DNA from 4 places in the Bacillus inaquosorum genome. Region 1 is predicted to be linked to each of the others. Evidence: riboswitches for the same ligand, from Rfam matches in the RefSeq annotation. Region 1 holds a riboswitch; each other region holds the start of a gene.
The links. Region 1 has a riboswitch for S-adenosylmethionine ahead of M1M80_RS06195 (bifunctional homocysteine S-methyltransferase/methylenetetrahydrofolate reductase). Riboswitches for the same ligand answer to the same signal wherever they lie in the genome.
Positions count from the first base shown of each region.

Region 1 (7,942 bases):
GAAAAATCGCATCAAAGATCAATACCGAGACAGAGGTGACGGTAATCGAAGCGAGGGTGCCGGTGAATGTTCTCATTTCCAGCCATTTTAAAGCGGTAAAAAGCATCGACACATTCACAGCCCACACTGAAAAGCCATGAGGAATTTGAAACAGATAATGCAACAGCACCGCAATACCTGCTGCCCCGCCTGTCGGAATATCATGCGGAAATAAAAACAAGGACATGCCGAGTCCCTGCAGTACGCCGCCTACGACAATCATAAACGTGAGTTTTGCTTTCGTCAGCAGTTCAGCCATTAAGTCATTTGCTCCTTTATGAAAAGACTTGTCCGCTGTTTCCATTTTATGAGGCTGTCCATTATTTATGTCTGCAAATAAAGAATGGCTCAGCTTAATATGCTGAGCCATCCCACTTGTAACGATTGACGATCTCCATATTGATTTCTGTTCCAATGCCTTTTCCTTTCGGGATGTGAACCGCTCCTTTTGAAGGCTGAAGGCTGACGAGATCTGTAAAAGGATTCTTCATGACGTCCCACTCGATCGGCTCAATTTGATCGTTCTCCATTTTAGACCACGGAGGCAGACAGGCTTGTGCAAATAAAGCATAGAGCCGTGAAAGAGAACCATCATATGCATGGGCGGACGCTCTAACGCCGAAATAACGTGCGAGCTTGAGGCAGTCCCGAAATTCATCAATTCCGTTGACATGCATGACATCGGGCTGAATGATATCCAAACACCGCTGTGAAAGGAGAGGCACAAATTGTGCCGCGCCTTTCATATTTTCTCCACCGGCAACAGGAACAGATAAACGGCTGCGAAGCAAAGCGTAATCCTGCTGCTGATCAAAGGGCAAAGGCTCTTCAAGCCAGCCGATGTTCGTCCATGCTGAGAAATAGCGTTCCCATTTCAAAGCGGCTGCGGCGTCATAGCTTTGGTTTGCGTCCAGAATCATCGTAATGGAGCTGCCGGCAGTATGCTGCAGGGCATTGATGTGACGGACATCTTCCTCAAATGAAGCCCCGCCGATTTTGACTTTAATTTGCTTAAAGCCCTTGTTTAATTGGGTTTCGACACTGGAAACCGAATGGCTGATCCATTGCGGCTGTTCAGAATACGATTGAAAAGAGGCGTATACAGGAATCTCTTCTCTATACCGCCCGCCCCATAGGTCGCAAACCGAACAATCCGCAGCTTTGGCCGCAATCTCTGTCAGCGCCATGCTCACAGCAGAGGCCGCCCGTTGATGCCATTTTTGAATCGTACGCACTAATGGCAGTCGGCTGCCGGCCTGTTTTCCTACAAGGTACGGGCTGATCCGTTTGGTAAAACCGACATGGAGAGCCGGGAGCCAATCAACGCATTCTCCCCAGCCGTCAATCCCGCTTTCTGTGACAATTCTGATGAGATAGCAAGTTCGATATCGTTTAAACCCGTTTGCGTCGCCGTACGGCTCTTCTAATCGATGCAAAAGCGGAAAGGTCTCAACCCGTTCGATTTTCAAATGGGATGCTACCTTTCCTCAGCTGGCTGAAGCCGATTGCCAGCCATTTTAGGATCTTCTTTTTCTTTTGTTTCTTCTTTGTTTTGATTTACATGGATCAGCAACATCACGAGAATGCCGACAACAAGCGTCAATCCCGCAATGCTCAAAAACATGCCGGGTCTGGACCATTGCATCAGGCGGCCGAAAATCGGAGGCCCGATGGCAACCCCTAAGAAACGAACCGATCCGTACAGCGAGGTCACAAATCCCCGTCTTTCTTTGCCGACAGCTCCGGTAATAAAACTGTTCACACAAGGAAGGACAAGGCCGGAGCCTATACTGCTCAGCACGAGAACGCTGATAAAGAGCACAAGATTCTCAATGAAAGACAATGCCGCATAAGAAACAGTCATAAACGCCAATCCGAGTACGATCAGCTTTTTCATTAATGATTGCTTTTGGCCGATTTTGCTTCCGGTTGTATAAGATGTCACACACATAACCAAAAGCGGGATTGCCAAAATCAAGCCTTTTTTGACGCCGTCGGTATCGTATGTTTTTTCTAAGACATCTGATAGATAAAACAGGATGCCGAATAAAGTAAACAAACAAGTTGCCCCTGCTAAATAAGCTGTAAACAGCCATCTGCCTTCATGTTTAAAAACACTTAACAGCCCTTTCGCATATTTTCCGATCGGGGGCGGTTCTTTTTCCTTTTTCTTTTCTTTAATAAAAATCCACGTCAGCACGATCGAAATGATACAAAACACCGGGAAGGCAAAAAACGCGCCATACCAGACAAGCAGGGCGATAAGCGAGCCGATGATCGGCGAAAGCACTTTCCCCATGCCGTTTGAAGCTTCAACGAGGCCGAGCACCTTGCTTTCCTGGGCGCCTTTAAACAGATCCCCCGTCAGTGCCATCGCAATCGGGCCGGTCCCGGCTGCCCCGATTCCCTGAAGCGCCCGTCCTGCCATGATCCAAGGGTATGCATTATCAAAAAAACCCGCCGCAAACCCGGCTAATAAGCCGCCGGCACCGTACAAAATTAAGCAAGGGATAATGATGATTTTCCTTGAGAATCTGTCAGCGAGATAACCGACAATCGGAATGGCAAACGCCGCAATCAAGGAAAATACTGTGATCACGAGACTGACTTGAAATTGTGATAAATGAAGTTCAGATTTCATTTTTGGCAAAATCGGAATAAGCATCGAGTTTCCAAGTGTTAATATTAAAGGGATTGAACCGATTGCAACAATCGTCATTCCGTTATTTTGTTTTGATGATTCCATCTCAGAGCACACTCCTTTTCTTCTGCTTAGAATGTCCCTGCTGGCTTCGTTTATTCAACGTTCAGACAGCAAAAAACCGAACAGAAAATACCTGTTCGGGAAAAAGGAGGGTTAACCGAGTGCCTGTGAAATTAACGAATATAGGTGTCCATTTTGGTCAGGAAGCCTCTTTTTCTGGTAAAGCATAAGCGGCGGCTCTGCGTCTGCGTGAAATCCCATTTCAATCAGTCTGTCATGAAGAGATGTGTGTTCACCCGGTATATCGATTCGCATCGGACTTTGTTTGCCGGCGGCCAGCCTGTTGATTATTCGTGCAGCAATGTCTGATGATGGAGCGACGATGGGGCCGAATTTCAGATTGGCCGGTGTCTGTACAGACAGGCCGTAGCCAATCAGCTGTCCCTTCTTGTTTCTGATGATGACACATTCTTCCGAAGTGGAAATAAGCTGCTGAAGAAGGTTTGATCGATCTCCGCCAAAGGCTGCCAGATCCGCTGCGGCTAAGTCTTGAAAGTCTTGTTCTCTAAAGGATGTCAGTTCAGCGTCAAGGTGCTTTGCAAAAGGTTGAAAACTGTGGCAGCTGTACTTTCGGACTGAACCCGCTTTATGAAAACCTGCTTTTTCATAAAGCGGCAAACCTTCTTTTGTGGCGCAAAGCCTGATGGCGGTGCTTTCATCCGTTTGGGTGATACACGCGTTTACCATCCGCCGCCCGAGACCGAGCCGTTTGTATTCTTTGTCGACGATGACGAGGCCGATAGAAGCAAGACGGCCAAACAAAAACAAGCCGATGCAGGAGATGATCTCCCCGCGGATGTTTTGATAACCGAAAAAGCGCCCTTGCTGGACCAGCAGTGCCAGCTCTTGTTCACCATAATCCGGCCACCCGGCCTGCCTGCAAAGCCGCAATAAGCCGGGGACATGTTCTTCATGAAGCTCAATCAGCTCATCCATTACGTCCATAAGATCACCTGCTTGTTCCGAGTTTTTTGCACATGACGATATGAGTGCCAATGCCGGGAATCTCAAACGGTTCGCCGCGTTCTTCCCAGCCAAGCTTTGCGTAGTAGCCTTTGACATGTTGTCTTGCATTGCACCAGACCGCCTGCACGCCTTTCTCTGCCAGTTTCTGCTCCGCGTGTTTGATCAGCATGCTCCCGGCTTTTTTATCGCGATATCCTTCAAGCGTCGCCATGCCTCTCAGCCGATACGCAGGGGATTCCGTTAATAATGGCTGATTTTGAGGGGAGAAAGAAGCAATGCTGATCAGTGTTCCTTCAAAAAACGCGCCGAGATGAAAAGAGCCTTCCGCATGATCCTGTTCATATTGGCATTGTTCGATGGATTGATGGGGGCGCAGGATACGGTGCCGGATTTCGTATGTATCTTCCGCGGAAATGGTTTTAACTTCGAGCATGATGTTCCTCCTCTAAAACCGATTTTTTATATCGTAACACGAATGCGGTAAAAAAAGACCGCCCGATTGGCTCAGGCAGTCATCTAGGTTTAATGCAAATAGATATTTTGGCGCTGCTCATCTTTTTGCTGGATATACGAAGTGAGCTCAGCGGTTAAGTCAGATCTGAGAAAAGGCGTAATCAAGTAGATGCCGTTAAACAGCTCGCATGCCGTGTCCAGCAGGGAGCGGGCAATCGCAAGGCCTTCCGCTTTTTGCTTCTCTTTATCTTCACCGGCGAGGGCCATTGTTTCGCGAATAGAGTCAGACAGCTTAATGCCCGGAATTTCATTGTGGATGAATTCAGCATTTCGGCTGCTTGTGAGCGGCATAATGCCGATATAGATCGGCGTCTTCAGATGCTTTGTTTCGTTATGGATATCGACAAGCTGCTGCTCGGAATAGACAGGCTGTGAAACAAAATAATCGGCCCCGCAATCTATTTTTTTCTCCAGCCGTTTTACCGCTTTATCCAGATGTCGGACGTTCGGATTAAATGCAGCGGCGACTGAGAAATTCGTTTTCTTGCCAAGCGGCTTTCCAGACAGGGACAGTCCTTCATTGAACTGTTTGATCAGCCTGATTAAATCAAAGGATGTTAAATCATAAACAGACGTTGCACCCGGAAAATCCCCGATTTTAGAAGGATCACCCGTAATGGCCAGTACGTCATTCAGCCCTAATGTATCAAGGCCCATTAAATGTGACTGTAAGCCGATAATATTTCGGTCACGGCACGTAATATGGACAAGGGACCGCATATCGAGCTGCTGCTTCACAAGGGCGCCGCAGGCAACATTGCTGATCCGCGGGGTAGCCAGTGAATTGTCAGCGAGCGTCAGGGCATCAATTCCCGCTTCTTTTAATTCAGCAGCAGCGGACAGAAATTTGTCAAAGCTCAATTTTTTCGGCGGGTCCAGTTCTGCGATGATGGAGCGTTTTTCCGCCGCGATCTCATTCAGGCCGGGCTCTGTCCGCTCGTGCTGAACGGAAATGAATTCCTTCGCCCGGGTTTTGACTTCTTTTTCCGTAATCGGAGCCAGCCCGCCAACTGCTTCCGCCATCGCCCGGATGTGATTCGGTGTGGTGCCGCAGCAGCCGCCGATAATCCGTGCGCCTTGTTTGCGAAATTCTGATGCGCTGTTTTGAAAATACGTGTCATCTGTTTCATAGACGAGCCGTCCCTCTTCAAGTGAAGGAAGACTGCTGTTCGGATAAACTGATAAGAACACGTCGTCAAAAATCGGCACTTCGCTGAGCGCTTCAATCATGTGATAAGGACCGAGCCGGCAGTTAATGCCGACGATATCAGCCCCGAGATCAGCAATCGATCGCAATGCTTCAGAAAGCGGCGTTCCGTCCTGCAGTACGCCTTGCTCGTGCATCGATACATTGAGCATAATCGGAAGGCTAGTCTCTTTGCGCGCAATTTTCAGCACTTCACGGGCTTCTTCCAAATCATAATACGTTTCTAACAGCAAGCCATCCGGTTCTTCATGCAGCAGCAGGTACAGCTGCTCGCGAAAGCTGCGTTTGATTTCGTCAAGGCTGTACGCGTTTTTATTAAATGTGCGGATGCCGCCCATCGTCCCAAGCACGTATGCATCGCCTGCTGAAGCCCGCGCGATTTTTACTGCCTCTTGATTCATTTTTTTAATGTCATCCTCAAGGCCGTGTCTCGATAATTTAATATAATTGGCCCCGTACGTATTCGTTTGAATAATGTTGGCTCCTGCCTCAACGTACGCTTTATGTATGCGCTGAATTTCCTCCGGCTTCGAAATGTTGAGCTCCTCAAAACACCTGTCAATGCCATAGGAGTAGAGGAGCGTCCCCATGGCGCCGTCACCGATTAACACCTGTTTTTGCAAATCTTCTAAAAGTCCCATTGTCTGCCTCCTTTATTCACATTCAGCAAGGAAAAAAAGAGAAATAAAAAAAGTCCTCTTAAGAAGAAGACTTTGTCAGTGATTTTGTCTCTTCTTATCTTCCAAGCTGTTCGAGCTTGCTGGATTTAGCACCTTGGTCATGGCTGATCGCCATTTACACCGGTTGCTGAAGCTTCGTCGGGCCAGTCCCTCTGCTTCTCTTGATAAGAACGGATATGAAGTTTTCGTATTCAGGAAATGCTAAAAGATGCCGGGCTTTTTCCCTTTCTCCAAATTTACCGAAAATAAAGACAATAATCAATAGGATTCAGAAAATTTATCTGAAATTTATAAATTGAACGTCAATCGGCAGATCTGCACCCCGCACAGCTGTAATAATCTGCTGCAGGTCATCCTTGTTTTTTCCAGTGACGCGCACTTGATCATCCTGCACCTGAGACTTTACTTTCAGTCCGGAGTTTTTGATGATCGTATTGATTTTTTTGGCGTTGTCTTTATCAATGCCTTGAACAAGCTTTGCGCGCTGGCGTACCGTTCCCCCTGATGCGTTTTCAACCTTGCCGTAATCAATGTTTTTTGTCGGTACATTTCGTTTTATTAATTTACTGACCAGCACATCTTTCAGCTGGCTTAATTTGAATTCGTCATCAGAAACGAGGACAAGCTCCTCTTTATCTAAAGAAATGTCGCTTTTGCTTCCTTTAAAGTCATAGCGTGTGCTGATTTCCTTCAATGCGATTTGGATCGCGTTTTGCACTTCAGGCAATTCCACCTTAGATACAATATCAAATGAACTTTCTTTTGCCATATGAAAACCTCCATAACATTTAACTTATGTGTTGATTATAGTAGAATAAAGAGAAACTTCCAACAGAACAAAGAATCAATTTGTGATGATTGGAAAAAATGTTAACAGAATCCGCAGAAAAATAAGCGGAACAGGAAGGACGATAGCATGAGACCAGGGCAGCAATTAACCTTGAGTATAGATCACCAAACTGACTTCGGTTACTTTTTAACCGACGGAGAAGACACGATTCTCTTACATAACAGTGAAATAACTGAGGATATCGAGGACAGAGACGAAGTAGAGGTCTTTATATACGTCGATCAGCAGGAAAGGCTTGCGGCCACGATGAAAATTCCGGTCATCAGCGCTGATGAGTATGGCTGGGTCGAAGTGGTGGATACAGTGGAAGATATGGGCGTTTTCGTTGATGTCGGTTTATCTAAGGACGCGCTTGTCGCAACCGAGCATTTGCCTCCGTACGAAGATGTCTGGCCGCAAAAAGGGGATAAGCTTTACTGTATGCTGAAGGTGACAAACCGGGGACGCATGTTCGCGAAACCAGCGCCGGAAGATATCATCAGCGAACTGTTTACCGACGCCACAGAAGATATGATGAATAAAGAGCTGACAGGTACGGTGTACAGACTGATCGCAACAGGTTCATTCGTCATCACGGACGACGGTATACGAGGTTTTATCCATCCTTCAGAAAGAAAAGAGGAGCCAAGACTCGGCTCAAGAGTCACGGGACGGGTGATTCAAGTCAAAGAAGACGGTTCAGTCAACATGTCGCTGCTTCCGAGAAAACAGGATGCAATGTCTGTTGATGCTGAGTACATTCTGACGTATATGAGAACAAGAAACGGCGCCATGCCGTACAGCGACAAAAGCCAGCCTGACGATATCAGAGAACGTTTTAACATGAGCAAGGCCGCCTTTAAACGCGCGCTCGGCCATTTGATGAAAAATGGAAAAGTGTATCAGGAAGACGGATGGACATACGAGAAAAAATAGCATGAAAA
Region 1 is NZ_CP096592.1:1,288,339-1,296,280, forward strand. It holds gene M1M80_RS06170 (YitT family protein) at 1-298, opposite strand, end outside; gene M1M80_RS06175 (mandelate racemase/muconate lactonizing enzyme family protein) at 393-1,508, opposite strand; gene M1M80_RS06180 (MFS transporter) at 1,517-2,785, opposite strand; gene M1M80_RS06185 (GNAT family N-acetyltransferase) at 2,897-3,748, opposite strand; gene M1M80_RS06190 (GNAT family N-acetyltransferase) at 3,753-4,202, opposite strand; gene M1M80_RS06195 (bifunctional homocysteine S-methyltransferase/methylenetetrahydrofolate reductase) at 4,292-6,130, opposite strand; SAM riboswitch class I at 6,222-6,340, opposite strand; gene M1M80_RS06200 (YajQ family cyclic di-GMP-binding protein) at 6,447-6,938, opposite strand; partial or broken gene M1M80_RS06205 (CvfB family protein) at 7,037-7,934, shown strand.

Region 2 (7,942 bases), 820 kb from region 1:
AAATTCAATACAGACATGGCCGCTCCTTTGTCTTTTCCGGCCACCGTCGGCACAATTGCACCAATCGGCACATAGCCTGCCAGCAAACCTCCCCAAATAAAGCCGATCACGCTGACAACCGCTAAACTTCCGCCGGAGAAAACAGGTGCATAATATAATAGGACGGTGAAAATGCCGCAGCCGACTCCGCCGAACCAAATAACGGTATTTTTCCAGCCGAACTTATCGCCGACAATTCCAAAGATAAGGTTGAACACAATATTCCCCAGAAAAATCGTTCCCCAAATCTGCAGCCACACATTGGTTGAAATTCCATGCTGAGCCATGTGCATCGGCAAAAAGACTGGGAAACCATATGTACCAATGCTGTTGATAATTCTGATGATTCCGCCTGTAAGCACCCGCGGATTCGTAAAAAGAATGGTAACTCCTTTTAAAAGCTCCTCAGCTGTTTCTGATCTTTTTCTTTTCTTCTTTTCAAAACGGTCTTTATTGATAAACAATGCGAAGAATGCACCAAGACATACCCAGAAAATAGAGCTCCAAAGCGTATTCAAATAACCGAACGCTTTGATCGCGTAGCTTGAGTACCAAGCACCGAACACAAACATGCCCAGGCAATACGCAATCCAAAACCAGCCGACAGCGGTACTAAGCTTGTTTTGCGGTGTTCTGTAGATGACCCATGTCAAGAAAGAATAAGCAAAAAGCGGGTAGCCTAACCCTTTTACAAAGTAAGTCACATACATCACAGGAAGGTTCAGCTGTTCAAATCCAAACACGATAAAGGCAGCTGTACCGATCACATAAAACAACAGCCCCATAAACATCGTCCGTTTTGCGCCAAATGCTTCAAGACATACACCCGAAAACCAAGAAGCTATGGCAAGCGCAATCCCGTAAATGCTAAAAATTGAAGCGGATTGCTGAACGGTAAGCCCGTTTTCGATCAGAAAAGGGCTGAGCCAGCCTTGTTCAAGCCCGTCTCCCATCATAAACAAAACTACCCCTAAAAACCCCCAGGCAAGCCGCTTTGGTATTCCAATTTTATCAAACATATCTGTCTCCTCCTTAGATGCTAATATCAATTACCGTATTACCTCATTAAAGCTGAAAATTAGATAATTCCTCAAAACAGCAGCAAATGCCGCCTTATAACAACACTTTGCTTTCTGAACCTGAAAAAAAGCGCTGCGTTTGCTTCCATTCCTCATATAAAGCCAGTTCGGCCTGACAATCCTGCGGTTCTATTACCCGGACATTTGCTGACATCTCTTCCGTCAATTGAAAGGTTTCATTGCAAATGACTGCAGCCCCTACGACAGATGCCTGATGATATCCCTCTTGGACATAGATTTTTTTCTGAAGAAGGTCCGCGATATATTGAGTGAGCGCTTTGCTTTGGAATCCTCCTCCGCACACCCAAACATAGTCACGTTCAAACGGAGTAACCTCTGTTAATATATCAAAGTTCCATTTGATCGAAAATGCGATCTCTTGCAGCGCCGCACGTACAAAATGTGCTCTTTTTAAATGCGCTGAAAGTGGGGCATCAAAAAGAAAACCGCCTCTCGTTAACGCATTCTTTTCTGCCGATAAATAAGAACCGAGAGCCGCCACACATGCATTGTCTTCTTTAGCAATTGCAGAAATCTCTTCCTCCATCACTTCGTACGATTCATTCGGGTAAAAAATCTGTTTTAATTTTTGATAATTCAGGCCGGTAATTCCCGGATTTGTTTCCACAAGCCATTGGCTATGTTCTGTATGGCAGTTCAGCCAGGCTTTATGTTTTGTGTCGTCATGATCAGCAGTAATTTTGGTTATTGGCGTTGTTGTCCCAGATACGATGACGATGTCCTTAAGAGCAGCGCCGGTGCTTTTCACAGCCAGCTGTGTATCTCCGCCCCCTGCTATAACCTTTGCATGTATAGAAAGGCCTAATTCGGACGCATACTCATTTGTTATCGTTCCAATCGCTGTTCCCGCTCTTACAAGAGGCGGAAGGATTGATGGGGAGAAGCCGAATATGCCGCACATCTCTTCTGACCAAGTGTTTTGCTTCACATCAAACAGCAGGGTTTCGGTTGCCTGTGAGGGTTCATATGTCAATATTCCGCTCAGCTGGTACGTTACCCAATCACTGATGCTTGTAAAGCTTGCCGTTTTTTCCCATAAAGAGGGCTGGCGTTCTTTTAAACCATAAAGCTTGAGCGCAGAAAAAAGTGCGGTCGGCAGGCGGCCTGTGCAGCTGTATATCTCTTCCTGATTGGGTATGCTCTCCTCCCACTCACGGCCACGGTTATCAATGTTCGGCAGCCCTAGAAAAGAGTCGCCGTTCTGATCAATCAGAACAATCCCCTGTCTTTGACTCGTCGATGTCAAACCTATTATGTCAATATCATGCGAACGGGAAAGCGCACGTTTTGCCAATCTCATGACTTGCTTCCACAGCACCTGAGGAGAAAAATAACGGCTGTCCGGGTAAAGCGTCTCGGTGGCATACACGATGTCCTCCCGTTCAACCGTTTGAACACTGCCTGATACACTCACGATCGCTACTCTCGCATTGCCTGTGCCGATATCAAAAACGAGATAGCCTTTTTGTTTTTTCATTCCGTTAGCCTCCTTTCTTATGCCTCTGTTTTTAGCTTATCTTTGTTATACAATGTCGGAATATTAAGAGTTTTTTCAACCTTCCATTTTTTGAGGGCTTCATTCAGGATCGTCACGTGATGATCCTCCACTTCAAAGGTTGCTCCAGCGAGATGCGGTGTTGCCAGAACATTAGGCAATGAAATCAATTTGTAATCCGATTCCTCTGGAGGTTCATGATAAAAAACGTCTAAAATGGCTCCTCTGATTTTATGTTCTTTTAATACAGATAAAAGATCGTCACGGTTTACCACAACCGCTCTTGAAGTATTGACGAAAATCGCACTCTCTTTCATCAGATCTAAATATGCCCGATCAATCAGTCCAAGTGTTTCCTCGGTACGAGGCAGATGGACAGAAACGATATCACTGTCTGAAAAAACCGTTTTAAGAGATACTTTTTCATATTGAGGATGATCGTCTTGTACGTATGGATCGTAATACTTTATTTTACAGTCGAACGCAGTCAGCAGTTTTGCAATCCTTTGACCAACGGCGCCAAACCCAACCATGCCGACCGTTTTTCCCGTTAATTCATTTCCTTTAAATTTGACATAAGCCTGCAGGTAATCACTGTCCCACTTTCCATCCTTCAGCCATTGATTCGAGGTGCTGGTATGGCGGAGAAAGGAAATCACATTACCGATAAACATTTCAGCAACGGCTTGCGCATTCCGCCCGGGTGTATAAAAAACGGGAATGCCTCTTTTTGATGCTGCGGCCACATCCACATTGGAGGGCATTCCCCTGCACACACCGACAAATGAAAGTTCGGGAACAGAAGCAAATACGCTGTCTGTTACTTGATCAAGCTCAGTAATCAAGCCTTTTGCATTTGTTTCTTTTAATAGCTGAATGATTTCATCTTCCCGGTATGCCCGGCCTTGCTCCTTCCAGGTGTGATAAGCAACCGAGCCGAACAATTTTTCAAGCTCTTTGCGTCCTTCTTCGTTGTACGGCGCTGTAACCAAAACCGTCATGGTGCAAAACATCCTTTTCATCATATTTTTTCATAAAAAAATCTCTTTCCGAAGATGGAAAGAGATTCATATATAGGCGTGCCCTGTTACAGACAGACGCCGGTATAAACCTTGCTTTCCTATCTTTCAAGCTGACGCTTGCTGGAATTGGCACAATAATGTTGCCGAGGTTTCATAGGGCCAGTCCCTCCACCTCTCTGGATAGAAAATGTTGAGTATGTAATTTTCAGAATGAAGAATACGTTTATCATAAAGAAGTCTCAGATTGATGTCAATCTCTTTTTTCAGAATTGACGTTATCATCCGAAATGTTATAATTCTTACAAAATATCTAACTAGAGAGAGGAACTGGGCCATGAAATCTTTTGCAACACAACAAAACGGCATTTTCAAATCCGTTTGCTCGCTTGACTGCCCGGATCAGTGCGGATTATTAATACATAAAAAAGACGGAAAAATTGTGAAAGTGCAAGGTGATCCCGACCATCCTGTTACGGCCGGAAACATATGCAACAAAGTCCGAAACATGACGGAGCGCATCTATGATGAAAAGCGGCTGACTACACCGCTTAAACGGACAGGTGCGAAAGGTCAGGCGATATTTGAACCGATTTCTTGGGATGAGGCAATTGATACCATTACCTCCCGCTGGAAACAGCTGATTGATGAAGAGGGAGCTGAAAGCATACTCCCGTACAGCTTTTATGGAAATATGGGAAAATTAACAGCTGAAGGTATGGACCGCCGCTTCTTTTACCGCATGGGTTCAAGTCAGCTCGAACGGACAATTTGCAGCAAAGCGGGATCTGAGGGCTATAAATATACAATGGGTATAAGTGCGGGAATTGATCCTGAGGAAACCATTCATACGAAACTATTTATTTTTTGGGGAATCAACGCGGTCAGCACAAACATGCACCAAATTACAATCGCCCAAAAAGTACGAAAACAGGGTGCCAAAATTGTCGTGATTGATGTGCATAAAAATCAGACAGGGCGTCTCGCCGATTGGTTTATTCCCATAAAACCCGGAACCGACAGCGCACTTGCCCTTGGCATCATGCACATTTTATTTAAAGAAAACCTTCATGATGAAGCATTTCTGTCTGAATACACGGTCGGCTATGAAGATCTCCGTGAACACGTGAAACAGTATGATCCGGAAAAGGTGTCACTGATTACCGGTGTCAGCACTGAAGATATTTATCAGCTGGCAAGAATGTACGGCGAATCCTCCCCTTCTTTTATCAGAATCGGAAACGGAATCCAGCATCACGATAACGGCGGGATGATTGTAAGGACGATTGCCTGTCTTCCGGCAATCACTGGCCAATGGCTGCACAAAGGGGGCGGCGCAATTAAGCATAACAGCGGAATTTTAGAATATAACACGAATGCCTTGCAGCGGCCTGACTTACTGAAAGGGCGCACACCGAGATCGTTTAATATGAATCAGCTTGGCAAAGTGCTTTTGGAAACAGATCCGCCTATTCGCTCTCTTTTTATTTACGGGACGAACCCGGCCGTTGTCGCGCCGGAAGCGAACAAAGTCAGACAGGGCTTGCTGCGGGAAGACCTATTTACTGTAGTTCATGATTTGTTTTTGACGGAAACGGCTGCATACGCAGACATTGTCCTGCCTGCAACATCCGCTTTTGAAAATACCGATTTTTATACCTCCTACTGGCACCATTACATTCAGCTTCAGCAACCGGTGATTGAGAGATATGGTGAAAGCAAGTCTAACACTGAAGTGTTCCGATTACTGGCTGAAGCAATGGGATTCACAGACCAAGAGCTCAAGGACTCAGATGAAGAATTGATTCGCCAGGCGCTTGATCATCCAGATAATCCGTATTTGGCGGAGATTGATTACGATTCACTTACTAAGCACTCATTTATGAAAGCGAAACGCAAAAAGCCGCTGTTTCCAGGCAAACTTCCGACTCCAAGCGGAAAAATAGAATTATATTCAGAAAAAATGAAACAAGACGGTTTCCCGGCATTACCGACATATACGCCTCTTGTATCTGATAATGAACATCCGTTTATGTATGTTCCGGCGCCAAACCATAATTTCTTAAACTCAACGTTTTCCAACAACGAAAAACACATCAGGCTTGAAAAGACGCCAAAGCTCTTTATCAATACAAAAGATGCTGATGAACACGGAATCGTTGATGGGGATCCTGTACGAATTTGGAACAGCCGGGGAGAATGCGAGCTGACCGCTGCAGTCGGGGAACAAGTGCTGCCCGGTGTTGTCGTCAGTCAAGGATTATGGGCGGATGAACCAGGAAAAAAACAGCTTGTAAACGCGCTTACCCCGGATCGCTTATCCGATATGGGCGGCGGCGCCACCTTTTTTTCAGGACGCGTGCAGATTGAAAAAGCATAAACGAAAAAACCGCCCAGAACATGTTCTGGCGGTTTTTTTTTGGTTGATAATGAAACCCGGAGTATGCCAAGCCCGTATAACATAACATCGACATAATGGAGGCATGCATATGGACGTTTTTTTAGGAATCGGTATTGCTTTGGCTGGCTATTTTATCGGTGAAGGCTTAAAGCAAATGAACCATCCAAAAGCATATGAAAAAAGTGATACCTTGCTTATAAAAGAACGAGATATTTACTTTTACATCGGACATTTTTTAGGAATAACGACAACTGAGGCAAAACAGTTAGCCGGAGACATGACAGACATTCCTTACATTGAAATAAACGGAAAAAAGTATGTACAGAAACATATGTTAAAAGAATGGACATTCACATTAGTTGAGAAACATCAGGGTGAATAAAGCAAATCTGAGAAGAGCGAGAATCATTGTCACGCTCTTCTCAGTTCAGCTGTATAGATTGGCCACCACCAAAACTTTGCCCATAACCGGTGAAAAACCCCTCAAGCCACAATCAATGTTCTTTCCTCAAACGGCTCAATATGCCCTTTCCACACCAGTACCTGCTGATTGATAACGTATGCTTTCGTAGCGCTTTCAACATGTTATTGATAATCCCCCAAACTGCGCCTTTATCTGCGGATCGAACACAGTTTTCCACAATTATGTTCCGAAAATCTGAATAGCAGCGTTCCGGAGAAACATGCAAATTTATACCGAACTCTTTCCCACGTACCGGAATGATATCAAATGCGCCTGCAACTAATTGGAAGTCATGATCACGCAATGCCGCTGGAGCGATGAATGTATCCAATTTGACTTCCCCGGCCGCCTCCTACCATTACCCAGCGTATCGGTCTTTCCCCCTTTTTTTCGCCACTAATCATTCTGGTTCCCTATCACTCGTAACCAACACTTTTTAAATAAGCAATGCTTTGACTGACATCTCTTAAACTAGTATCAGAGTTTCTCGGATCACGTTCCTGTTCGATGGTAATGTAGCCGTGATAATGAATGTCTTTCAGCAATTTATGAATGGAATCATAGTTAATGATTCCTTGGCCGATCGGACACATGACTCCTTTTGCGCAAGCATCAAAAAAGCGGATATGCTCCCCCATCACCTGCTGATATACACTTTCATCAATGTCTTTAAAATGGATATAGTCGATACGGTCCGCACATTCTCTGAGCCACTGTTCCGGATCCATCTTTGAATAATACAAATGCCCTGTATCAAGACAAAGACCCGCAATGTCGTATGGGATATCCTTTAATAATTGCTGAATTTCATCCTCAAACTCAATATAGCCCCCTGCATGAGGATGGATGACGGCCCGCACGCCATATCGCTTCCAAGCCCGTTCCGCAATTGTCCGAATATGAGACATCATACGGTTCCAATCCTTTTTAGATAACCGTTTCGCTTGATCAGGGTGCCCCGCCTTGTAATCTCTTTCGTCATGCCCCCAGTCAATCAGGACCAAATAAGGCGGTGTAAAGTGGCCGTCCTTTTCCTGAAAAGAGAAAGGGAGTTTTGTCATAAGAGAACATATATCGTCTGCTTGCTGCAGCAAGTTTTCTAAATGAGACGCTGTTACTAAATCATCGAAAATGGTACCGGCAATAATGGACAAATTGTTTTTAGAAAGCTCAGCTTGAACCCGCTCGATATCCATCGGAATATAACCGTATGGACCCAGCTCGATCCCTTTATAACCAGCTTGTGATGCTTCCTGCAGCACTCTCTCCCATGGGGGAAGAAACGGATTTTTCGGATCGTCAACGCCCCAGCAGCACGGCGCGCCAGCAATGTGAATACTCATCCCCAACACCTCTATTTTTAAATTATTGAATAAAGCGCTTTCTTTTAATGGATAACATATTGGTTGAAAAGCACATTTATTT
Region 2 is NZ_CP096592.1:2,105,256-2,113,197, forward strand. It holds gene M1M80_RS10195 (MFS transporter) at 1-1,058, opposite strand, end outside; gene M1M80_RS10200 (FGGY-family carbohydrate kinase) at 1,153-2,616, opposite strand; gene M1M80_RS10205 (2-hydroxyacid dehydrogenase) at 2,634-3,659, opposite strand; SAM riboswitch class I at 3,752-3,843, opposite strand; gene M1M80_RS10210 (molybdopterin oxidoreductase family protein) at 3,991-6,033, shown strand; gene M1M80_RS10215 (hypothetical protein) at 6,143-6,436, shown strand; gene M1M80_RS10220 (hypothetical protein) at 6,549-6,848, opposite strand; gene M1M80_RS10225 (sugar phosphate isomerase/epimerase family protein) at 6,934-7,860, opposite strand.
Region 2: linked by a shared signal. The riboswitch ahead of M1M80_RS10205 (2-hydroxyacid dehydrogenase) and the one ahead of M1M80_RS06195 (bifunctional homocysteine S-methyltransferase/methylenetetrahydrofolate reductase) in region 1 are both predicted to bind S-adenosylmethionine.

Region 3 (7,942 bases), 1.5 Mb from region 1:
TGTAACGCCCAAGACCGGACACAGGCAGTCGTTTTTGCCATTCGAAACGGTATTGTGCAATAGAAATCTCTCATCCCGCCATGATAAAATAAGACAAAGGAGATGATTGGAAATGAAAGAAGAAATCATTGAACGGTTTACTACATACGTAAAGGTCGACACACAGTCCGATGAATCCGTCGACACCTGCCCTTCCACACCCGGCCAATTGACGTTAGGAAACATGCTTGTCGATGAATTGAAGTCAATCGGCATGCAGGATGCAGCCATTGATGAGAACGGCTATGTCATGGCGACTCTTCCCTCCAATACTGAAAAAGACGTGCCGACAATCGGCTTTCTCGCCCACGTCGACACCGCCACCGACTTTACCGGCAAAAACGTGAATCCCCAAATCGTAGAAAGCTACGATGGAAAAGACATCGTTCTCAATGAACAGCTGCAGGTCATCCTGTCGCCTGATCAATTCCCTGAGCTGTCCGGCTATAAGGGCCACACACTCATCACCACAGACGGCACAACCCTTCTCGGCGCAGACAATAAAGCCGGCATTGCCGAAATCATGACAGCCATGGATTACCTCATCAAACACCCTGAAATCAAGCACGGCACAATCAGAGTCGCCTTTACGCCTGATGAAGAAATCGGGAGAGGCCCGCACAAATTTGATGTGAAACGATTCAATGCGTCCTTTGCCTACACAGTTGACGGCGGTCCGCTCGGCGAGCTTGAATACGAAAGCTTCAATGCCGCTGCCGCAAAAATCACGATCAAAGGCAACAACGTACATCCCGGCACGGCAAAAGGGAAAATGATCAACTCTGCAAAAATCGCAATGAAGCTGAACAGCCTGCTGCCGGCAGACGAAGCGCCTGAATATACAGAAGGCTACGAAGGCTTCTACCACCTGCTGTCGATTCAAGGAGATGTAGAGGAAACAAAACTCCACTACATTATCAGAGACTTTGACAAAGAAAACTTCCAAAGCAGAAAAGAAACAATGAAGCGAGTCGTTGAAGAACTTCAAAACGAATACGGGCAAGACCGGATTCAGCTTGATATGAACGATCAATACTACAACATGAGAGAGAAAATCGAACCTGTCATCGAAATCGTCAACATTGCCGAGCAAGCGATGAAAAACCTCGGTATCGAACCGAAGATTTCTCCAATCCGCGGCGGCACGGACGGATCCCAGCTGTCCTACATGGGACTCCCGACGCCAAACATCTTTACCGGCGGGGAAAACTTCCACGGAAAGTTCGAATACATCTCAGCTGATAACATGGTCAAAGCCGTAAACGTCATCGTTGAGATTGCAAAGCTGTTTGAAGAACAGGCGTAATGCCAAAAGCCAGTCCAAAAAAGGGCTGGTTTTTTTGTGTAAAAACGAAACATTTTGAATACGTCCTCCGTAAAACAAGTATCAACACATGAGGAGGAAAAACAATGACAAAACATGCAATTGCTGCAAAAAAGAGCCTATTTAAAAAATGGATCACGATCCGGCCTCTTAAAATGCAAAAGAAATCGAGCCCGTTTCAAAAGATCAGAAAAATGTTCAAACGCTTCTTCTGATAAGACATCCAAATCCCCAAAACCACAATCTGCATTCCCCCGTACCGCCCAAATGCTCCGTAATTTGGGTTTTTTGTGTTTGATTCCGAAAAATAGGGTATAAACCTAACAAGCAAGAAAACAGCACCCAAAAACAGGTAATTGGAATTATGTAAATTTAGGTTAAAAGTTATATAAAGGAATTTATTTTATCGTCGATAGTAACTATAGAACCAATCACTAACATGAACAATCACCAATTTACAAGACTATTTTCAGGTTATCAGGTTAGACTGTTTTTGAGGGGCAGTTATTTATTTTTAACCAATTTGGAATTTTTTGAATACTTTTTGACATTTTATCCGTACAATAGAGAATACCAAAACTTTTTTTGGGAGGAATGTAAAATGATCCTTTTTATTATCATCGCATTATGCGGCTATCTTCTTTTTTCTTTCAGCAAGGACAATCGCCGCAAACCGCAAAAGACAAGCCCTCTTCCAGCAGCCGCACCTCATCACAACAACCTAATCGACCTTGACGCGATCCGCCAAAAACGCCGGATGCATCTTTCCTAATACTATATTTCAAAAGAAAGGCTGCTGAACGATGCAGCCTTTTTTTAATTTAGAAACATTAATTACTCGTAAAAAACGGCCAGCGCGTTTCTGGTTACTAGATTTGGAACTTGAAACCTTTTTGCCCCCCTGTCCGTAATCTCTTACAAGGCAAATCAAAAGGAGACTTCAGCAATGATCGAATTATTTATGAAACAAAAGATGTTCTCGTTTAAAGATGCATTTCACATTTATGACCGGGATGAACAAGAGACATTCAAGGTCGAGGGGCGGTTCTTTTCGTTAGGGGACTCGCTGCAAATGACAGATTCATCCGGAAAAACACTCGTTTCCATAGAACAAAAAGTAATGTCTTTATTGCCGCGATATGTGATTTCAATTGGCGGGGAAACAGTTTGTGAGGTGACGAAGAAACTAACATTTTTCAAACCAAAATTTGAAATTTCTAAGCTCAACTGGGAAATTGACGGTGACTTGTGGAAGGATGAATTCCAGCTGACGGACGGAAAGAATGTCCGGATGTCGGTGAGCAAGAAGTGGCTGAGCTGGGGTGATTCCTATCATTTGCAGATTGCAAACGAAGAAGATGTGCTGATTTGCACGGCCATCGCTATCGTACTGGATATGGTATTATATGACGATGAAGATGAAAGTATTTTCTAAAAAGTGTTGACAATTGATCCAAAAGTAATAATATTAAGATAATTGAAATTTGAATATGAAGATATACCTTATCAAGAGAGGTGGAGGGACTGGCCCTATGATACCCGGCAACCGCTGTTTCAAACAGAATGGTGCTAAATCCTTTAGAACATTGCGTTCTTGCAGATGAGGCGGAGATTTGATCGTTCAAGCTCTTCCTTACACAAAGGAAGAGCTTTTTTATGCTCAACACATTTCAGAAAAGAGGCGAATGACATGGCTCAACAAACAAATGCCGCAGGACAAAAAACAGTACAACAACACAAAGCTCCTTTCCGCGCCGATCATGTCGGCAGTTTACTGCGCTGCGCTCCGCTCCGGTGAAAGAAGCCCGGCAGAAAAAAGCGGCCGGCGAGATCACGGCGGAACAGCTTCGTGATATTGAAAATCAAGAAATCACCCGCATTGTGGAAAAACAAAAAGAAATCGGTCTCGATGTGGTAACAGACGGAGAATTCCGCCGTTCTTGGTGGCATTACGATTTCCTGGAAGGGCTTGACGGAGTGGAACCGTTCATCCCGGCTGAAGGGATTCAGTTCCATAACGCGAAAACAAAAGCACGCAGCATCAAAGTGACGGGAAAACTTGATTTTACGAGCCACCCAGCGCTTGCCGATTATCAATTTTTACATGAGATTGCCGGCGACGCGACACCAAAGCTGACGATTCCGAGCCCGAATATGCTGTTTTTCGGTGAAAAGGCGGATAAAGGGATTTATGACGACCAAGAGGAATACTTTCATGATCTGGCCCAAGCGTACAAAAAAGCAATTAAAGCCTTTTATGACGCTGGATGCCGCTATCTTCAGCTTGATGATACGTCATGGTCTCTTTTCTTTGAGGAAAAAGGCAGAGAGGTTGTCCGGGCGCTCGGCGGCGATCCAGAAACATTGCCTGACTTGTTTGCCAAAACGATTAACGATGCAGTGGCAGACCGCCCTGATGATTTAGCAATCACGATGCACATTTGCCGCGGCAACTTCCGTTCAACTTGGGCGGCATCTGGAGGCTACGACGCTGTAGCGGAAACGATTTTGGACGGCTTAAACCTGGACGGGCTGTTCTTGGAATACGATGATGACCGCTCTGGGAATTTTGATCCGCTCCGTTTCGTGAAACGCAAGGATCTGCAAATTGTGCTTGGCTTGATCACATCGAAATACGGCGAGCTCGAAAATCCTGATGATGTGAAACGCCGAATCAATGAAGCTGCGCGTTTTGTCAGCCTGGATCAGCTGTGCCTCAGCCCTCAGTGCGGTTTTGCCTCTACAGAAGAAGGCAATCTTTTGACAGAGGAGCAGCAATGGGCAAAGCTGCGCCATGTCGTCGACATCGCCAACGATGTGTGGGGATAATCTATCATTGACAGAAACAGAAAATGTGTGAATAATAGATACTATCAGAAAATTTCATAAAAAGGTTTTCCTTATCAAGAGAGGTGGAGGGACTGGCCCTGCGATACCCGGCAACCGCTGTTTAACAGAATGGTGCTAAATCCTTTAGAGCAATGATTGCTCTTGAAGATAAGGTTGAGATTGTCACGCAAGCTCTTCCTTATCCAAAGGAAGAGCTTTTTTATATTCGAATGGAAAGAAGGAATGGACAACATGTCACAACAAACAACACCCGCAGAACAAAAATCACTTCAAAGAAAAAAACCGCCGTTTCGCGCGGATCAAGTCGGAAGCCTGCTGAGATCAGAGCCCGTCAAAAAAGCGCGGCTGCAAAAAGCGGCCGGCGAGATTACGGCTGAGCAGCTTCGCCAGATCGAAAACGATGAAATCATCCGCATTGTGGAAAAACAAAAGGAAACCGGACTGAACGTCGTGACAGACGGTGAATTCCGCAGAGCGTGGTGGCATTTTGATTTCCTGGAAAACCTGGATGGCGTTGAGCCGTTTACTCCTGAGCAGGGCATTCAATTCCATAACGTACAGACAAAAGCACGCGGCATTAAAGTCACAGGCGATATCGACTTTTCAACTCACCCAATGCTTGAAGATTACTCATTTCTCCATAGCATTGCCGGTGACGCGACGCCAAAAATGACGATCCCGAGCCCGAATATGCTGTTTTTCCGTGGGAAACTTGAAAAGGATGCGTACAAAAAAGACTATCACCTTTTCCAGCACGATGTATCCAAAGCATATAAAAAAGCGATTCAAGCGTTTTATGACAGAGGCTGCCGCTACCTCCAGCTTGATGATACGGCATGGGCTGTTTTCTTATCTGAAAAAGGCTTAAAACAAATCGAGGCGTTCGGAACAACGCCTGACGAGCTTCGCCAGCTGTTTGCGAAATCGATTAACGACGCGATTGCAGACCGTCCTGATGATCTGACGGTAACCATGCATATTTGCCGCGGCAACTTCCAGTCCACTTGGACAGCGGAAGGCGGCTATGACGCAGCAGCCGAAACCATTTTTGACGGCTTGAACCTGGACGGTCTATTCCTGGAGTATGATGATTCACGCTCAGGCGGATTTGAACCGCTCCGTTATGTAAAGCGCTCTGATCTTCAGCTTGTCCTCGGCTTAGTGACATCTAAATTCGGTGAGCTTGAACATCCGGACGACGTGAAACGCCGTATCGAAGAAGCGTCCCGTTATGTGAGCTTAGACCAGCTTTGTCTCAGCCCTCAATGCGGATTCGCTTCAACTGAGGAAGGCAACAAGCTGACTGAAGAACAGCAATGGGCGAAGCTCCGCCATGTGGTTGAGATCGCTAACGATGTTTGGAAATAAGCCAAAAAACACACTTGATTCCCTAACGGAGCAAGTGTGTTTTTTTATGTCATTGAGCGGTGTAGCCCCCATCAAGGACGACAGCCTGCCCGGTGACGCCCTTCGCTTTCCCGCTTGCCAAAAACACCGCATAATCCGCGATTTCCTTGACGGAAAGCAGTCGTTTTTGCGGGACAAGCGGAAAAATGACCTGTTCAAGTACGGAGTCGTAAGGGACATTTCTCGTTTTCGAAAGATCGCTCAGCTGATTGCGGACAAGCTGAGTATCGACATAACCCGGACAGAGCGCGTTGACTGTAATGCCGTGGGGCGCGCCTTCCAGCGCCCCGACCTTTGTCAGCCCAATGACGCCGTGCTTGGCGCTATTATAAGCGGATTTCCCCGCAAAGCCGACTAAGCCATTAACAGACGCGATATTAATGATTCTGCCAAACTGCTGTTTTTTCATGATCGGAAACACATGCTTCATCGCGATGAAGGGCGCCGTCAGCATGACCTTGATCAGCTGCTCAAAGGTTTCTGTGGGAAACTCTTCAATCGGGGCGACGTGCTGAATACCGGCATTGTTCACCAAAATATCCAAGCGGCCGTATCGTTTCTGGATGGTGTTCACCGTATCAGCGACTTGCGCTTCCTTTGTCACATCACACGGAACGGCTTCTGCGTCAAAGCCTTCTTCGGCAAGCTTGGAGGCGGCCTTTTCACACGCTTCCTGATGGAGATCCGAAACGATGACGCTGGCGCCTTCACGGGCGAATTCCCTTGCGATTTCGAATCCGATTCCGCCGGCTGCCCCTGTCACCAATGCGACTTGTTTGTTCATGTCAAACACCTTCCCGTTAAGAATTTTGTTTGAGCACAGACTGGCTTACAGCGAAATTAGCTTCTGTTTTTTCATAAACCTCTTCAATTGTGACGCCTTCCTGAAGCTCAGTCAGTGTCATGCGGCCGTTATCAAAATCAAACACAGCCAAATCCGTAATCAGCCTGTGCACGACTTTCTGGCCTGTCAGCGGAAGGGTGCAAGCTTGTTTCACCTTTGACTCGCCATGTTTATTGACATGCTCCATGATGACAACGATCCGTTTCGCCCCGTTGACGAGATCCATGGCGCCGCCCATCCCTTTGACCATTTTCCCGGGGATCATCCAATTGGCCAAATCGCCCTGCTCAGAAACCTCCATGCCGCCAAGGATAGCCAAATCGATATGCCCGCCTCTTATCATTGCGAATGACTCAGCGCTGTCAAAATAGGAAGCGCCCGTCACTTCAGTGATCGTTTCCTTTCCTGCATTGATCAAATCCGCGTCTTCCGTTCCTTCCACAGGATAGGGGCCGATCCCGAGCAAGCCGTTTTCTGACTGAAGCATGACGTGAACGCCATCGGGTATCTCATTTGCGACAAGCGTCGGCATTCCAATCCCAAGATTGACGTTCATGCCATCCTTAATTTCTTGTACCGCCCGTTTGACCATTCGTTTTCTCGCTTCCTTCATTTCGCCTCACCCTTTCCCGCCGCTTGCCGAACTGTTCGTTTTTCAATCCGTTTTTCATGGCTTGCGCCAAGCACCACATGCTGTACGTAAATTCCCGGCGTGTGGATGTGATCTGGATCGAGCTCTCCCGCTTCCACGATTTCTTCCACCTCGGCAATCGTAATCTTGCCTGCCATGGCGGCAACGGGATTGAAATTTCTCGCCGTTTTTCGAAAAACCAAATTCCCCATAGTATCCGCTTTCCACGCTTTGACGATTGCCACATCGCCGGTAATGCCTCGCTCCAGCACATACGTCCGGCCGCCGAATGTTTTATGTTCTTTTCCCTCGGCTATTGAGGTGCCGACGCCTGTCGCCGTATAAAATCCCGGTATGCCCGCGCCGCCTGCACGAATTCTCTCAGCGAGCGTTCCTTGGGGAACAAGCTCGACCTCAAGCTCTCCGCTTAAAAACTGCCACTCAAAAATTTTATTTTCGCCGACATAGGATGCGATCATTTTCTTGATTTGCCTATTAGCCAAAAGCAAACCAAGCCCCCAGTCATCCACTCCGCAATTGTTGCTGACAACGGTTAAATCCTTTGCTCCCTTGTCTCTTATCGCCAAAATGAGCTGTTCAGGAATGCCGCACAGCCCGAATCCTCCTGCGATCAGCGTATCACCATCATGAATCAGTTCCGCAGCTTCCTTACTAGATGACAGCACTTTTCCCATATTGATGCCCCTTTCGTTTTCTCCTACACTAGACCCGTCAGGCTGTAAATCGCGATCACAGCAAATACGGCAGCCGTTTTGATGAGCGTGATCGCAAAAATATCCCGATACGATTGCCGGTGAGTCAGTCCCGTCACGGCCAGAAGCGTGAT
Region 3 is NZ_CP096592.1:4,002,433-4,010,374, forward strand. It holds gene yxjL (two-component system response regulator YxJL) at 1-63, shown strand, start outside; gene pepT (peptidase T) at 113-1,345, shown strand; gene M1M80_RS21585 (hypothetical protein) at 1,450-1,578, shown strand; gene M1M80_RS20300 (hypothetical protein) at 1,857-2,135, shown strand; gene M1M80_RS20305 (LURP-one-related/scramblase family protein) at 2,310-2,798, shown strand; SAM riboswitch class I at 2,864-2,970, shown strand; partial or broken gene M1M80_RS20310 (5-methyltetrahydropteroyltriglutamate--homocysteine S-methyltransferase) at 3,054-4,192, shown strand; SAM riboswitch class I at 4,261-4,367, shown strand; gene M1M80_RS20315 (5-methyltetrahydropteroyltriglutamate--homocysteine S-methyltransferase) at 4,445-5,581, shown strand; gene M1M80_RS20320 (3-hydroxybutyrate dehydrogenase) at 5,631-6,404, opposite strand; gene M1M80_RS20325 (CoA transferase subunit B) at 6,421-7,077, opposite strand; gene M1M80_RS20330 (CoA transferase subunit A) at 7,074-7,790, opposite strand; gene M1M80_RS20335 (GntP family permease) at 7,814-7,942, opposite strand, start outside.
Region 3: linked by a shared signal. The riboswitch ahead of M1M80_RS20310 (5-methyltetrahydropteroyltriglutamate--homocysteine S-methyltransferase) and the one ahead of M1M80_RS06195 (bifunctional homocysteine S-methyltransferase/methylenetetrahydrofolate reductase) in region 1 are both predicted to bind S-adenosylmethionine.

Region 4 (7,942 bases), 450 kb from region 1:
AAAGCTGTCTGCGTTTGGCTATACAGAGGGCCTTCAGCCTGAACAGCAAGGTGTATTTGTAAAAGCACCGGTCTTCTCCTTTGCGAAGCTGAGAAGAGTGGACATTACGTTAGGACCTGAAATGAAATCAACAGGTGAGGTCATGGGTAAAGATTCTACCCTTGAAAAGGCGCTCTATAAAGCCCTGATTGCTTCAGGCATTCAAATCCCTAACTACGGTTCCGTGCTTTTAACAGTGGCTGATAAAGACAAAGAAGAAGGGCTAGCCATCGCTAAGCGGTTCCATGCGATCGGCTACAACATTTTAGCCACGGAAGGAACGGCAGGTTACCTGAAAGAAGCTTCAATTCCAGCGAAGGTCGTCGGAAAAATCGGCCAGGATGGCCCGAACTTGCTTGATGTGATCAGAAACGGAGAAGCGCAGTTTGTCATCAATACGCTGACAAAAGGAAAGCAGCCTGCACGAGACGGATTTAGAATCAGACGTGAATCAGTAGAAAACGGTGTTGCCTGCTTAACATCTTTAGATACGGCAGAAGCGATATTGCGAGTGCTGGAAAGCATGACATTCCGTGCTGATCAAATGCCGGCAGTCAATACAAATCAGGAGGCGGCAGTCACTATATGAAAAAAGCGTATTTGACAGTATGTTCTAACCAGCATATTGCAGACCGGGTGTATCAAATGGTTCTGAAAGGGGAGCTTGTCCAAGGGTTTACAACCCCGGGACAGTTCCTTCATCTTAAAGTGAGCGAAGCGGTTACGCCTCTTTTGAGAAGGCCGATCAGCATCGCCGACGTCAACTTTGAAAAAAATGAAGTTACCATCATTTATCGAGTAGATGGGGAAGGAACAAGGCTCTTGTCGCTAAAGCAGCAGGGAGAGCTTGTAGATGTCCTCGGGCCTTTGGGAAATGGCTTTCCGGTCAATGAAGTCCAACCCGGAAAGACGGCTTTGCTGGTAGGAGGCGGTGTAGGTGTGCCGCCTCTCCAAGAGCTGTCGAAACGCTTGAACGAAAAAGGGGTCAAGGTCATACACGTTTTAGGATTTCAATCAGCAAAGGATGTTTTTTACGAAGAAGAGTGCCAGCAGTACGGAGACACGTATGTGGCAACAGCTGACGGAAGCTATGGGGAAACCGGGTTTGTTACAAATGTAATTAAACAGAAAAATCTAGAGTTTGACATTCTCCTCAGCTGCGGGCCGACACCGATGCTGAAGGCGTTAAAAAAGGAATATGCCCATAAAGAAGTCTACCTGTCTATGGAGGAACGAATGGGCTGCGGAATCGGCGCATGCTTCGCGTGTGTGTGCCATACAAACGAAAGTGAGACATCCTACGTAAAAGTATGTCTCGACGGGCCTGTATTTAAAGCTCAGGAGGTGGCGCTGTAATGCTAGAGGTGAAATTACCTGGGCTTGATTTGAAAAACCCGATCATTCCTGCATCAGGCTGCTTCGGTTTTGGAAAAGAGTTTGCGCGTTTTTATGATTTGTCTTGTCTCGGAGCAATCATGATCAAAGCTACGACAAAAGAGCCTCGCTTCGGGAATCCGACCCCTAGGGTAGCTGAGACTGGCGCTGGAATGCTCAATGCGATCGGTCTGCAAAATCCGGGGCTGGAAAGCGTCTTGCAAAATGAGCTGCCGTGGCTTGAGCAGTTTGATACGCCGATCATTGCCAATGTCGCAGGCTCTCAAGTCGAGGATTATGTTGAAGTCGCGAAGCATATCAGCAAAGCGCCTAATGTTCATGCACTTGAATTGAACATTTCCTGCCCGAATGTGAAAACAGGCGGAATCGCTTTTGGCACGAACCCTGAAATGGCTGCCGATTTGACGAAAGCGGTTAAAGAGGTTTCAGATGTGCCCGTTTATGTGAAGCTTTCCCCGAACGTGGCAAATATCACAGAAATTGCATCAGCGATCGAAGAGGCGGGAGCGGATGGTCTTACGATGATCAACACATTAATCGGCATGAGGCTCGATTTAAAATCAGGCAAGCCGATATTAGCGAATAAAACAGGGGGACTTTCCGGCCCTGCTGTGAAGCCGGTTGCCATTCGCATGGTGTATGAAGTCAGCCAGGCTGTCAATATCCCGATTATCGGTATGGGAGGCGTGCAGACGGCTGAAGATGCACTGGAGTTTCTTCTCGCGGGAGCAAGCGCGGTCGCAGTCGGAACAGCAAACTTTGTGAATCCTTTTGCATGTCCAGACATCATTGAACAGCTCCCTGCTGTTTTGCGCCAATACGGCTATCAAACAATTGAAGAATGCATCGGAAGGAGCTGGAATCATGAAAAACAACCTGCCCATCATCGCGCTTGATTTTGCATCAGTTGAAGAAACACTTGCATTCTTAGCGCCTTTTCAGAAAGAACCGTTATTTGTAAAGGTTGGAATGGAGCTTTTTTATCAAGAAGGGCCATCCATAGTTAAACAGCTAAAAGAAAGAAATTGCGAACTGTTTTTAGATTTAAAACTTCATGACATCCCGACCACTGTAAACAAAGCGATGAAGCGCCTTGCCGGTCTCGGAGTAGACCTCGTCAATGTTCATGCGGCCGGGGGCAAAAAAATGATGCAAGCAGCTCTGGAAGGTTTAGAAGAAGGTACGCCGGCTGGAAAAAAACGCCCGTCACTTATCGCGGTAACCCAGCTGACAAGCACATCTGAACAAATGATGAAAGATGAACTGCTGATCCAAAAGCCTCTGATCGACACGGTTGTGCACTACAGCAAACTGGCGGAAGAAAGCGGACTGGATGGAGTGGTCTGCTCTGTTCATGAAGCGAAAGCAATTTACCAAGCGGTTTCGCCTTCATTTCTGACTGTCACTCCGGGGATCAGGATGTCAGAGGACGCTGCGAATGACCAAATCCGCGTAGCAACACCTGCAATTGCAAGAGAGAAAGGTTCATCAGCGATTGTGGTAGGACGCTCGATTACAAAAGCGGCAGACCCGGTAAAAGCCTATGAAGCTGTCAGACTCGAATGGGAGGGAATCAAACAATGAAACAAATCATCGCAAAACATCTATTAGACATCCAAGCTGTATTTTTACGCCCAAACGAGCCATTTACATGGGCAAGCGGCATTTTATCGCCAATCTACTGTGACAACCGCCTTACACTATCTTTCCGGGAGGTCAGAAATGATGTCGCCGCAGGCATCAGCAAGCTTGTCGAAGAGCATTTTCCTGAAGCTGAAATGATTGCGGGAACAGCAACAGCCGGTATTCCTCATGCTGCTCTGGCGGCTGACCGTTTGAATCTTCCGATGTGTTATGTGAGAAGCAAGCCGAAAGCGCACGGAAAAGGCAATCAGATTGAGGGAGCTGTTCAAAAAGGCCAAAAAACGGTCGTCATTGAAGACTTAATCTCCACAGGAGGCAGCGTGCTTGAAGCTGCGGCAGCTTTACAAGCGGCTGGCTGTGAGGTGCTTGGGGTTGTCTCAATCTTTACGTACGGGCTTCCTAAAGCGCAGGAAGCGTTTGCGAAGGCAGAACTGCCATACTACTCATTAACTGATTATGATACGCTGACAGAGGTCGCGCTTGAAAACGGAAATATTCATTCGGACGATCTGAAAAAGCTGCAAACGTGGAAGCAAAATCCCGAGTCGAAAGATTGGTTTAAAAAATAAAAAATAAATTCCGGTGATGCACAGGGGCTTCAAAGCCTTGCTGTGCGTGAAAACAGGCCTAGAGGCCTGTTTTTTTATTAATCCTATAAAAAAAGTCGGGTTGACTTATGTTAGAATTGTGCTAAAATTTACTACAAATCTAAAAACTTATCAAGAGCGGCTGAGGGACTGGACCTATGAAGCCCGGCAACCTGCACAGTGTGTAAGGTGCTACTTCCAGCAAAATGAATTCCATTTTGAAAGATAAGGGCTACATGCTGTTCCTGTCTTTCTTTCCGCCGGATTGAAAGTTTTTTATTTTAAGAGGAAAAAAGGCTGTTTGCGATAACAGCAGCCGCACCACATTACAATTGGGAAAAGACAACCGGCAGAAAGCTACTGTTTGTTTGTCTCCGAAAGGAGGAAAGAAGAAATGTTAACGTACGATAATTGGGAGGAACCAACGATTACATTTCCGGAAGACGATCCTTATAAAGGAGCGCTGTCAGTTTTAAAGTGGGCATACGGCCATTACGGCAATCAGCTTGTTTATGCCTGCAGTTTCGGAATTGAGGGAATCGTTCTGATTGACTTAATTTATAAAGTGAAAAAAGACGCAGAGATTGTGTTTCTTGATACAGGACTTCATTTTAAAGAAACCTATGAAACGATTGAGCGAGTGAAAGAGCGTTATCCGGGTCTTAATATCATCCTGAAAAAGCCAGATCTTACCCTTGAGGAGCAAGCCGAAGAATATGGTGACAAACTGTGGGAAAGAGAGCCGAATCAGTGCTGCTATCTTAGAAAGGTTGTTCCTTTAAGAGAGGCGCTTTCAGGGCATCCGGCCTGGCTTTCCGGTCTGCGCCGCGATCAAGGGCCAAGCCGTGCCAATACAAATTTCTTAAACAAAGATGAAAAATTCAAATCAGTAAAAGTATGTCCGCTTATCCATTGGACTTGGAAAGACATTTGGAGATACACATCCCGGAATGAGCTGGACTACAACCCGCTTCATGACCAAGGATATCCAAGCATTGGCTGCGCACCTTGTACGGCTCCTGCTTTTACCGCAGAGGATTTACGCTCAGGCAGATGGAATGGTATGGCGAAAACAGAATGCGGATTGCATGAATAAGGAGCTGCAAAATGGAATTAGCCGCTATTTTATTTAGCTTGTTTTTCGCGATGAATATCGGTGCAAGCGGCGCTGCAGCTTCGATGGGAGTTGCTTACGGCTCTGGAGCCATCAAAAAGAAAACCTACGCTTTGATCATATGTGCAGTCGGTGTGCTGGCCGGGGCGGTCATTGGCGGGGGCGAGGTTGTAAAAACCATCAGCTCCGGCATTATCCCCGAGCAGACGATTACACTGACGATTGTTTGCATCATTATTGGAGCCGCTGCGCTGTCGCTCTTTACGGCTAATCTGCTCGGCATTCCATTGTCGACAAGTGAAGTAACAGTCGGCGCGGTTGTCGGAGTGGGAGTGGCTTACAAAGTATTGTTTGTGAACAATCTTCTGGTCATTGTGGCGTTTTGGGTTTTTGTCCCGCTGTTTGCTTTCGGCTTCACCTATTTTGTTTCAAAGCTGTTTAGCTATTTTAAGATTGAAATTAAGTCTTCTAAAAAGCAAAAAATCCTTGGCATTGTTTTGTTAGTTGCCGGATTTTTTGAAGCGTTCTCTGCCGGCATGAACAACGTGGCGAATGCCGTTGGCCCATTAGTAGCGGCCGGTGTGCTTGATGTCGCGAAAGGAACCTTGTACGGGGGAGTTTTTGTCTCCCTTGGCGCACTGTTATTAGGCCGGCGGGTGTTAGAAACAAACGGGAAGAAAATTACGAGATTCTCAAAAGGAGAAGGCATTCTCTTATCCGGTACAGGAGCCGGACTGGTGATCATCAGTTCTGTATTTGGGATGCCGGTGCCTCTGGCGCAAGTCACGTCATCGTCTATTATCGGAATAGGCATGGCAAAAAACGGTCCGAATGTGTTCCATAAACAAGTTGTTCAAACGATGCTGAAGGTATGGATCGTATCGCCGTTTTTATCTTTATCGATTTCTTATCTGCTTGTATCCTTGTTTTTAAAAGAGGATTATTATTCAATCTTTATCATGGTAAGCGTGCTTTTAGCGGCGGGCGGTGCCATCAGCCTGACGAAGGCCATTCGTAAAGAGAGACGCTCTGTCCACGAACAAGGCGGGGGAATCTGATCATTAATCTGAGTTATTTTATATGTTAACTAGGAGGAAATGGATATTATGAGCTTAGCACCACACGGAGGAACATTAGTAAACAGAGTAGATGAATCATATGATGTGAGCAGCATTCAAAAAGAAATTGAACTTGATTTAATTTCTTTCGCGGATTTGGAATTAATCGGAATTGGCGCATACAGCCCGATCGAAGGCTTCTTTAATGAAAAAGATTACGTATCTGTTGTCGAAAACATGCGTCTTTCTTCCGGCGTTGTCTGGTCCCTTCCAATCACACTTCCGGTCGATGCGCAAAAAGCAGCGGAACTGTCAGTCGGTGAAACGGTAAAGCTAACGTATGAAGGAGAAACATACGGCGTGATCCAAATCGAAGACCTGTACGTGCCTGACAAACAAAAAGAAGCTGTCAATGTGTACAAAACGGATGAGCAGGAGCATCCGGGTGTTAAAAAGCTGTTCAGCCGCGGCGATACATATGTCGGCGGACCGATCACATTGATTAAAAAAGCTTCAAAACAGTTCCCTGAGTTTACGTTTGAACCGGCAGAAACAAGACGCCAGTTTGCGGAAAATGGCTGGGAAACCATTGTCGGTTTCCAAACAAGAAATCCTGTTCACAGAGCGCATGAATACATTCAAAAAACGGCTCTTGAAACAGTAGACGGCTTGTTCTTAAACCCGCTGGTAGGCGAAACAAAATCTGATGACATCCCAGCTGATGTGCGGATGGAAAGCTACCAAGTGCTTCTTGACAATTACTATCCGAAAGACCGCGTGTTCCTTGGCGTCTTCTTAGCGGCGATGCGTTATGCAGGACCGAGAGAAGCGATTTTCCACGCGCTTGTCAGAAAAAACTACGGCTGCACGCATTTTATCGTCGGCCGCGATCACGCAGGTGTAGGTGACTATTACGGAACATACGAGGCACAGGAGCTGTTTGACACATTTAAACCTGAAGAACTCGGAATTACACCGCTGAAATTCGAGCACAGCTTCTTCTGCGAAAAATGCGGGAATATGGGAACAGCGAAAACTTGCCCTCATGGCAGAGAGCATCACGTCATCTTATCAGGCACTAAGGTAAGAGGCATGCTGAGAGACGGTGTGCTGCCTCCTGCAGAATTCAGCCGCGCAGAAGTCGTAGAAGTGTTAATCAGAGGTATGAAGAAAAAAGAAGAAGCAGGCGTATCTTAAGGAGGACTGGCAGTGACAAATCGCGATATCGTATGGCATGAAGCCTCTATTACAAAAGAAGAGTATCAGCAAAAAAACAAGCACAAAAGCTCCATTCTCTGGCTGACAGGGTTAAGCGGTTCAGGTAAATCAACGATTGCCAATGCAGCTGCGAGAGAATTGTTTGAGCAGGGCTACCAGGTGATTGTGCTGGACGGTGATAATATCCGTCACGGCTTAAATAAGGATCTTGGTTTTTCTGATGAAGACCGAAAAGAAAACATCCGCCGGATCGGAGAGGTGGCAAAGCTTTTTGTTCAGCAGGGCACCATTGTGCTTACTGCTTTTATCTCTCCTTTCCGCGAGGACAGAGAACAGGTTCGCCAGCTTGTGGAAGCAGGCGAATTCAATGAGGTATACATTAAATGCGACCTCGATATTTGTGAACAAAGAGATCCGAAAGGGCTCTACAAAAAAGCAAGAAACGGGGAAATTCCGTTCTTTACAGGAATTGATTCTCCTTATGAAGAGCCGGAAGCACCGGAGCTCGTTCTTGATTCAGGACAGCATGACCGTGAAGAGTGTAAAAACCAGCTGATCGAGTTTGTCAAACAAAAATTGAGCTAAATATGATCTGCTGTGTTCTTCTCAGACGTTGAAATGCAAGCGAGAATAACATCACAGCGAATGTTCTGGAAGAACTCGAATAGATCGGGGGAAATACGATGGGGAAAGTATATATTGTAGGAGCGGGTCCCGGAGACCCTGATCTGCTGACAATTAAAGCGCTGAAAGCCATTGAAAAAGCTGATGTCATCTTATATGACAGATTAGTAAATAAAGAGATTTTACAATATGCCAAAGAGCAAGCAGACCTGATCTACTGCGGGAAGCTTCCAGATTTTCATACGATGAAACAAGAAACCATC
Region 4 is NZ_CP096592.1:1,736,061-1,744,002, forward strand. It holds gene carB (carbamoyl-phosphate synthase (glutamine-hydrolyzing) large subunit) at 1-628, shown strand, start outside; gene pyrK (dihydroorotate oxidase B electron transfer subunit) at 625-1,395, shown strand; gene M1M80_RS08590 (dihydroorotate dehydrogenase) at 1,395-2,330, shown strand; gene pyrF (orotidine-5'-phosphate decarboxylase) at 2,299-3,018, shown strand; gene pyrE (orotate phosphoribosyltransferase) at 3,015-3,647, shown strand; SAM riboswitch class I at 3,792-3,897, shown strand; gene M1M80_RS08605 (phosphoadenylyl-sulfate reductase) at 4,060-4,761, shown strand; gene cysP (sulfate permease) at 4,773-5,837, shown strand; gene sat (sulfate adenylyltransferase) at 5,886-7,034, shown strand; gene cysC (adenylyl-sulfate kinase) at 7,047-7,640, shown strand; gene cobA (uroporphyrinogen-III C-methyltransferase) at 7,739-7,942, shown strand, end outside.
Region 4: linked by a shared signal. The riboswitch ahead of M1M80_RS08605 (phosphoadenylyl-sulfate reductase) and the one ahead of M1M80_RS06195 (bifunctional homocysteine S-methyltransferase/methylenetetrahydrofolate reductase) in region 1 are both predicted to bind S-adenosylmethionine.